One region of the Streptomyces sp. NPDC003077 genome, then DNA from elsewhere that is predicted to be linked to it. Evidence: riboswitches for the same ligand, from Rfam matches in the RefSeq annotation. Region 1 holds a riboswitch; the other holds the start of a gene.
The links. A riboswitch is a leader RNA that binds a small molecule or an ion and turns the genes downstream of it on or off. The one in region 1 is predicted to bind cobalamin.

Region 1 (3,876 bases):
TGCTGTCCGGCCTGTTGGCCGGGTACGGGATCGCGATGCCGGTGGGCGCCGTCTCCGTGTTGATCGTGGGACTGGCGGCCCGTACGTCGTTGCTGCGGGGACTGGCCGCGGGCCTCGGCACCGCCACGGCTGACGGCCTGTACGCGCTGGTCGCGGTGGTGGGCGGGGTGGCCTTGGGGCAGTACGTGGAGCCGGTGGCCGGGCCGCTGCAATGGGCGGCGGCGGGGGTACTGCTGACGGTCGCGACCGTGGGCGTCGTCACGGCCGTACGGGAACGGGGACGGGGACAGGAACGGGGACGAGGACAGGAACGGGAACGGGGACACGCACGGGAACGGGGACACGCACGGGAACGGGGACACGCACGGGAACGTGGCCCGGCGAGGGAGAGGGGCGGCGGGCCGGATCGTGGGTGGGGCCGTACCTACGCCGGGTTCGTCGGGCTGACGCTGCTCAATCCGGTGACCGTCGCCTACTTCGCCGCCATGGTGGTGGGGCAGCGGAACGCGTCGTGGGACGCGGGTGCGGGAGCGGCGTTCGTGCTGGCGGCGGCCGTCGCGTCGGCCAGTTGGCAGGGTGTGCTGGCGCTGGGCGGGGCGGCGGTGGGGCGGGTGCTGACGGGGGAGCGGGGGCGCCTGATCACCGCACTCGTCGGCAATGCGGTGATCGCGGTGTTGGCGGTGCGGCTCGCGTGGACGGCGCGTTGAGGACGGGGGCGGGGCGGGCTCGGGGGAAGGTCGGGGCGGTGCCCGTGCGGCGCCCGTTCGCCCGTCGTCCGGCCTTCGTCCGTCCTTCATGGCTTTCGGCCGGTCTCCGTCGCCCGACCGGCCTCCGTGGCGCCCGTCCGGTGTTGCCGTCTCCTGTCCGTGCCCCGCCCCTCGTAATTCGTAATCCCCGGCTCCGTGGGGTCGTCAGCTCTCCGGGGCCGCCGTGCGGGCCGCCCACCGCCGTTCGACGCCGGCCAGGCGCCAGTACGCGAGGGCCGCCGCCCACACCACCACGAACAGGCCGACGATGATGAAGCCGACGTTGTCCAGGTCCAGGCCGGAGATCCAGCCGGTGACCGCGTCCGTGAGGGCGAGCTTGTCGTGCAGCACCGTGACCAGCTCGATGGTGCCGATGAAGAAGGCCACCGCGATCGACAGGCCGGTGATGGTGAGGTTGTAGTAGACCTTGCGGACCGGGTTGGAGAACGCCCATTGGTACGCGAAGTTCATGAAGGTGCCGTCGAGGGTGTCGAAGAGGCTCATGCCGGCCGCGAACAGCAGGGGCAGGCACAGGACCGCGTACCAGGGCAGCCCGGCCGCGGCGCCGCTGCCCGCCATGACCATCAGCGTCACCTCGGTCGCGGTGTCGAAGCCGAGGCCGAAGAGGAAGCCCAGCGGGAACATCTGGCCGGGGCGGTTGATGGAGCGGGTGAAGCGGCCGAGGAAGCGGTTCATGAAGCCGCGGGAGTTGAGGTGCTGTTCCAGTTCCGTCTCGTCGTAGCGGCCCTCGCGCATCGCGCGGAAGACCCGCCGGATGCCGGCGAGCGCGATCAGGTTGAGGGCGGCGATCAGGTAGAGGAAGGTGCCGGAGACGGTCGTGCCGATGGTGCCGAGCACCTGGTGCGCGCGGGACTCGTCGTCCAGGAGCGTCCCGGCGAGCTGAGCGCCGCCCGCCACCAGGGCGGCCATGGCGACAACGACGCTGGAGTGCCCGAGGGCGAACCAGAATCCGACGGAGACCGGACGCTTGCCGTCCGCCATGAGTTTGCGGGTGGTGTTGTCGATGGCGGCGATGTGGTCGGCGTCGAAGGCGTGCCGCATGCCGAGCGTGTACGCGGTGATGCCGAGTCCCACGCCGAAGACCTGCTTGCCGACGGTGTAGTGGTTCGGCACCACCAGGAGCAGCAGGACGCCGAAGGCGACGACGTGCAGCCCGGCGATCACGGCCATGAGGCCGATGGTGCGTACGGTGTCCTGCCGCCGCCAGCGGAAGCCGGGGGGTGCCGGAGTCTGCGGAAGGCCGCCAGAAGGAGAAGAAGGGGACATGGGGGGACGGGTGGACCCGGGCATCCGGTGATCACGCTCCAGCACCTCGTGGATGATTTCGTGAGATGCCGTGGCCGGTCTCCTGGCTCACGGGTACGCGCGCCCGGCCCGGCCTTCCCGGCCGCGGCTGCGGTCAGTGGCCCCGTACGCGCCGGTGGCACGTGCGGAAAGGGTCGGGAACTACCCGATCACAGTGGCGAGGGCCGCGCCGGTCTGGGACCCCGAGGGGTCCGTCACCGGTCTTCCCGATCACCACGGCCCGGTTACCTTAGCCCGCGAAGTTATGGGGCGGACCAAGGATTCACCAAGGATCGTCCCTGGTGGCAAGGGGGAGGTTGTGGTGCCAGGGCGGGGCCGGGCGGCATCCGTTCGGCCGGAACCGTGCGCGGTGTCGTCAGGGACGGGCTCGCGGAGTAGCTTCCGCAGTGGGCCAGGGGCGGAAGCGGGCCCGGCCCTCGGGAGAGATCATGAACCTCCACAACCCCCTTCTCCTCGATCTCGCCGTCAAGGCCCGGCTGAGTCCCGCCGCCCTTGACGACTCCGTCACCGCGCTCAGGGAATGCGAGGCGGCGGTCACGGTCTGCGCGGCGGCGATGCTCTCCGAAGGAGAGCCGGAGCGGATGCGGGAGGCCGTTTCCCGCGACATGGACTGCTCCGACGTCGTCACCGCCACCTGCCGGGTGCTGGACCGGGCGGGTGGCGGCGACGCCGCGTTGCTCGCGTCCTTGCTGGACGCCTGCGCGATGGCCTGCGAACGGAGCCACGAACTGTGCGCGCAGCACGCCGGGCACCTCCCCCACTGCCGGGTGTGCGCCGACGCCACCCGCAAGGCCGCCGGCGCCTGCCGGCAACTGCGGGCGGGTCTGACGTCGGCGTGAACGGGTGAGCGGGTGAGTGGGTGAGCGGTTGGGCGGGCCGGATGGGTGCCGGATGACGTCCTTGCGGTCCGCCAGAGCGGCACCGGCAGACCTGTCAGTGCGGCACCGATGAAAGGAACCCGTGCAGCGCCTCGTCGAAGCAGGCGGTGTTCTCCAGGTTGACCATGTGGCCGGCGCCGGGGACGCGGACGCGGTGGGCGCCGGGGACGGAGACGGCGATGGCGTGCGCGTTGGCGGAGATGTCGGTGCTGTCCAGGTCGCCGTCCAGGACCAGGGTCGGCACCCGGATCTCCGACAGCCGGGCGGCGGCGCCGACCTCGATCGGCAGCCCGGCCCCCATCCCGTCCGCGTGCGCCATGACGTTGGCTTCGGCGGAGGCGCGCATCCGTTCCCGCAGTTCCGGGTCCACCATCGACGGCTGACGGTGCGGACCGTCCACCCACATGCGCAGGAAGTGCTCCACGAACCGGGCCGCGCCGTCCTCCTCCCCGATGGCGGCCACCTGTTCCTTGATGTGCTCCAGGATGAACGGGTCGGTGAAGGTGCGACCGCTCACGCCCGGCGCGGCGAGCGCCAGGGCCGTGACGCGCGCGGGGTGGGCCAGCACCATGTCCAGCGCGACGCGCGCCCCGTGCGAGAGGCCGACGAGCGTGGCGCGCGGGATGCCGAGGTGATCGAGCAGGGTCCGTAGGTCCTCGTGGTTGGCGTAGTCGCCGTCGACGCTGGAGGACAGGCCGTGACCGCGCGCGTCGTAGCGGACCACCCGCAGGCCCGAGCGGACGAGCCAGCCGAACTGCTCGTCCCACATGCGCTGGTCCAGCATGCCGCCGTGCAGCAGCACCACGGCGGGGCCGGTGCCGGCCGACTCGTAGAACAGCTCGCCGTTCTCGACGGGGACGAGTCCGCTGTCGATGTCGTCGGGGGCGAGGCCGTGCGCGGGGGCGGGGACGCTCATCATGTCGATC
Region 2 (3,876 bases), on a different contig from region 1:
TGCCCGTCCTGCTCATCGGCGTGCTGTTCGGCCTGGCCATGGACTACGAGGTCTTCCTCGTCAGCCGCATGCGGGAACACTACGAGCACACCGGCGACGCGGCCGGGGCCATCACCCACGGCGTCGCCAGCAGCGGCCGGGTGGTCTGCGCCGCCGCCCTGATCATGGCCGCGGTCTTCGGCGGCTTCATCTTCAACCCCGACCCGATCCTGAAGTCCATCGGCTTCGCCCTGGCCATCGGCGTGGCCATCGACGCCTTCGTCGTACGGATGACGCTCGTCCCGGCGGCCCTGGCCCTCCTCGGCCGCCGCGCGTGGGCCCTGCCCCGCTGGCTGGACCGCGCCATCCCGCACATCGACATCGAAGGCGCCCGCCTGCCGCAGGCCGCTCCCGCCGGACGGGGCGAGGAGCAGGGGCAGGGGCAGAAGGTGGTGGCCGCTCGGTGACGCGGTGACGTGCGCTGACGCGGTGACGCACGCTGATCCGCCGATGACGCGGTGACGCACGCCGATACGGCGGCGGGGCGGGCGCGGGCGACCCCTGTACGGGGGCGCCGGGCGCTCGCCCTGTTGCTTTGCGCGGCTTCCGGCCGCGTGCGTTGCGGCTACGTGCGTTCTGGTGGTGCGCCTTCCGGTTACGCGCCTTGGCGGTTACGTGCCTTCCGGGCATATGGCTTCCTTACGTGCCTTCCGTGACGGTGGACGCGGTTCGGCCCGAGAACGGCAGGGTTGTCTTGATTCTTTCCCCAAGGAGGGGCAAAGTCGGAATCAGGTCCCGAAGTGCCGATGAAAGCCGGAATCGGGCCCCGGAGCGCCGACCAAAACCGGACACGCCCTTCGCAAGCCCGTCGGACATGCGCGTCACTGCCCCGGTCAGCCATCACCGTCCCGGCCGGGCGCCCCGTCTCCCCGAGCGAACGGTCATAACCGGACAACGGTTGGTGCTCATCTGTCGCATGGGGAGCGGTATCTCTACGCTGATGAGCGCAGTTGGTTCGCGCCACAGGGGGGTGGCGCGTCGTAAGAGGGAATCCGGTGCGAATCCGGGACTGCCCCGCAGCGGTGAGTGGGAACGACCGCCGTCAACGGCACTGGGCCCCATCCAGGGACCTGGGAAGCGACGGCCAGTAGGTGCGTGCCGGAGGCCCGGCACCGGGCCCGCGAGTCCGAAGACCTGCCATGCTGCGCGCGTGCGCGTCCGCACGCGCTGTTCACGGTGACCTTCGAGGGCTGGGTCGGCGGTGCTGGCGGAACGACGCGCGTACGCGGCGCGCCGTCCAGCCACGTCACGTCCCCGTCGTCCTCGGAAGTGGGATCGGGATGACGAGGGAGGACGCGTTCGTGACCAGAGGAGCGACCGGAGGAACGGCCGGAGAAGCGACCGGAGGAACGGCCGGAGGAACGGCCGGAGGAACGGCCGGAGGATTCCGGCGTCGTGGGGGAGGGTTCCGCTTCCGTACGGGAGGGCCCGGGCCCCGGCTTCGTACGGAAGGCCACCGGCTCCGTACGCGAGAGCCCCGCCCGCGTGCTACCGCCCCCGCCATTTCCTTCAGGGCCAGGGCCAGGGCCGAAGTCCAAGCCGGAACCGCCCGGTTACGCCCGTCGCCGGCCCTCCCGGCCTGATGTCCCCCCAAGACCGCGTGCCGCGCCCCGCCTGCGGCGTCTGCCACGGCACGTTGGGCGAGCTCTACCAGGGCCCGCTGCGGGCCGGGCCGCGCCCGGACATCGCCCTCGTCTCGTTCCCCGTGGACCGCCACTCCTGGGTCTACTTCACGCCCGGAACCGGCCCGCCCGATCCCCTTCCCCCCGGCGAGAAGTCGGCCACCGCCGCCCGCCTCTTCCTGGACCGTTACGGGCTCACGCTGCCGCCCGGCCGCTGGAGCACCCACTCGGACCTGCGGGTCGGGGTGGGCATGGCCAGCTCCACGGCGGACATCGTCGCCACCCTGCGCTGCCTCTTCCACGTCTTCTCCCTGCCGTACGACCCCCAGGCGGTCACCGGCATCCTGGCGGCGATCGAACGCGCGGACAGTGTCTTCCTCGACGAGTTCGCGCTCTACCTGAGCGCCCGGCACCGGGTGGTGCGCCGCCTGGGCACCGCCCTCGGCTTCCACACCGCCTACATCACCGAGCCCGGGACCGTGGACACCACCGCCGTCACCCCCCTGCTGCTGCGCCAGTACCGCCGGCGCGCGGAGGAGTACGAACGGTGCCTGACGGACCTCCTCAAGGGCTTCTCCGCCGCCGACCCGGCCGCCGTGGCCCGGGCCGCGACGACCAGCGCCGTCCTGTCCCAAGAGGTGCTGCCCAAGCGGACCTTCGACGCCGTCCTGGCGCACCGCGAGGAACTGGGGGCCGACGGCGTCTTCGTCGCCCACACCGGGTCCTTGGTCGGCTACCTCTTCGTCCGCCGTCCCACCCCGTCCGCCAAGGACGACATCTCCGCCTTCTTCCACTCGCTCGGCCACCAGTGCTCTTTCGCCCAGGGAGGCTACGGGTGATACACCCCCATATCGCCGACGCCCTCAAGATCCCGGATCTCGTCCGTCTGACCGACGGCATGGTCCTGGTCCGGTTCGAGTCCATGAAGATCTATTCCGCCCTCGCCGCCGTGCGCCACCTCCTCGCCCGAGGCACGGTCCGCCCCGGACAGACGCTCGTCGACAGTTCCAGCGGCATCTACGCGTACGCGCTGGCGCTGGCCTGCCACCGTTACGGAATGCGGTGCCACATCGTGGCGTCCACCACCGTGGACGCGACCACCCGCGCCCAGCTCGAAATCCTCGGCGCCACCGTCGAGCAGGTCAGGCCGTCCCGGAACCTCAAGCTCGACCAGGAGTTGCGGGTGCGGCGGGTCCGCGAATTCCTCGCCGGGCGGCCCGACGCCCACTGGATGCGCCAGTACCACGACGACGTCCATTACCTGGGCTACCGGGAGGTCGCCGACCTCATTGCCGCGCACGTGCCGGACCGTCCGCTGACCGTGGTCGGCGGTGTCGGCTCCGGGGCCTCGACGGGCGGGCTGGTGGAGCACCTGCGCCGCCGTGATCCGTCCGTGCGGCTGGTCGGCGTCCAGCCGTTCGGCAGCGTCACGTTCGGCAGCCAGGACCACCACGACCCCGAGGCGATCATCGCGGGCATCGGCTCGTCGATCGTCTTCGACAACGTCCGCCACCACCTGTACGACGCCATCCACTGGATGGACTTCACCCACGCCATGTCCGGAACGGTCGCCCTCCTGCGCGACCACGCCGTCTTCGCGGGCCTCTCCACCGGCGCCGCCTACCTCACCGCCACCCACGAGGCCCGGCGCCACCCCGACCGCCTCCACCTGGTGATCGGCGCCGACACCGGCCACCGCTACGTCGAGCGCGTCCACGCCCGGCACGCGGAGGCCCTGGACCCGGCGGCCCTCAAGCCGGTGGAGGTCGGCTCGCCGGAGGAGATGGCCATGCCCTGGTCGACGATGGCGTGGAACCGGAACCCTTGCCCGGCGGGCTGGAAGGAGTCCGTGGCGTGACGACGGCTTGCGGCCGGGCTGCTTGCTTGGTGGCGAGCGGCCGGGCTTCTCGCTTGGTGGCTTGCGGCCGGGCCCCCGGCGCGGCTGCCCGGAACCGGACTTCCCACCCTCTGCACTGGAAGGAACCCGCCGCGTGACCGTGGCCTGCCTGGAATCACTCACCTTCGGACTGGGACACCTGGCGCGCGCCGCCGACGCCCTCGGCGAGCGGCTGCTCCTGCTGACCCGCGACCCGTCCTACTACACCTACGAGTTGGAACGGCTCCCCGCGAACGCCGCCCTGGATGTCGTCGAGATCGACACCTTCGACACGGACGCGGTGACGGCCCGGCTCCGCCAGGTGCCGGACCTACGCGG

Region 2: another riboswitch for cobalamin. It lies ahead of ABZX96_RS02845 (hypothetical protein); the one in region 1 lies ahead of ABZX96_RS32945 (HoxN/HupN/NixA family nickel/cobalt transporter).

What each region holds. Positions count from the first base shown of each region.
Region 1 covers NZ_JBEXNM010000078.1:10,091-13,966, reverse strand. The annotation lists gene ABZX96_RS32950 (LysE family transporter) at 1-707, shown strand, start outside; gene ABZX96_RS32945 (HoxN/HupN/NixA family nickel/cobalt transporter) at 912-2,033, opposite strand; cobalamin riboswitch at 2,088-2,346, opposite strand; gene ABZX96_RS32940 (hypothetical protein) at 2,501-2,911, shown strand; gene ABZX96_RS32935 (alpha/beta hydrolase) at 3,006-3,876, opposite strand, start outside.
Region 2 covers NZ_JBEXNM010000003.1:5,554-9,429, forward strand. The annotation lists gene ABZX96_RS02840 (MMPL family transporter) at 1-446, shown strand, start outside; cobalamin riboswitch at 974-1,196, shown strand; gene ABZX96_RS02845 (hypothetical protein) at 1,622-2,500, shown strand; gene ABZX96_RS02850 (cysteine synthase family protein) at 2,497-3,519, shown strand; gene ABZX96_RS02855 (ATP-grasp domain-containing protein) at 3,653-3,876, shown strand, end outside.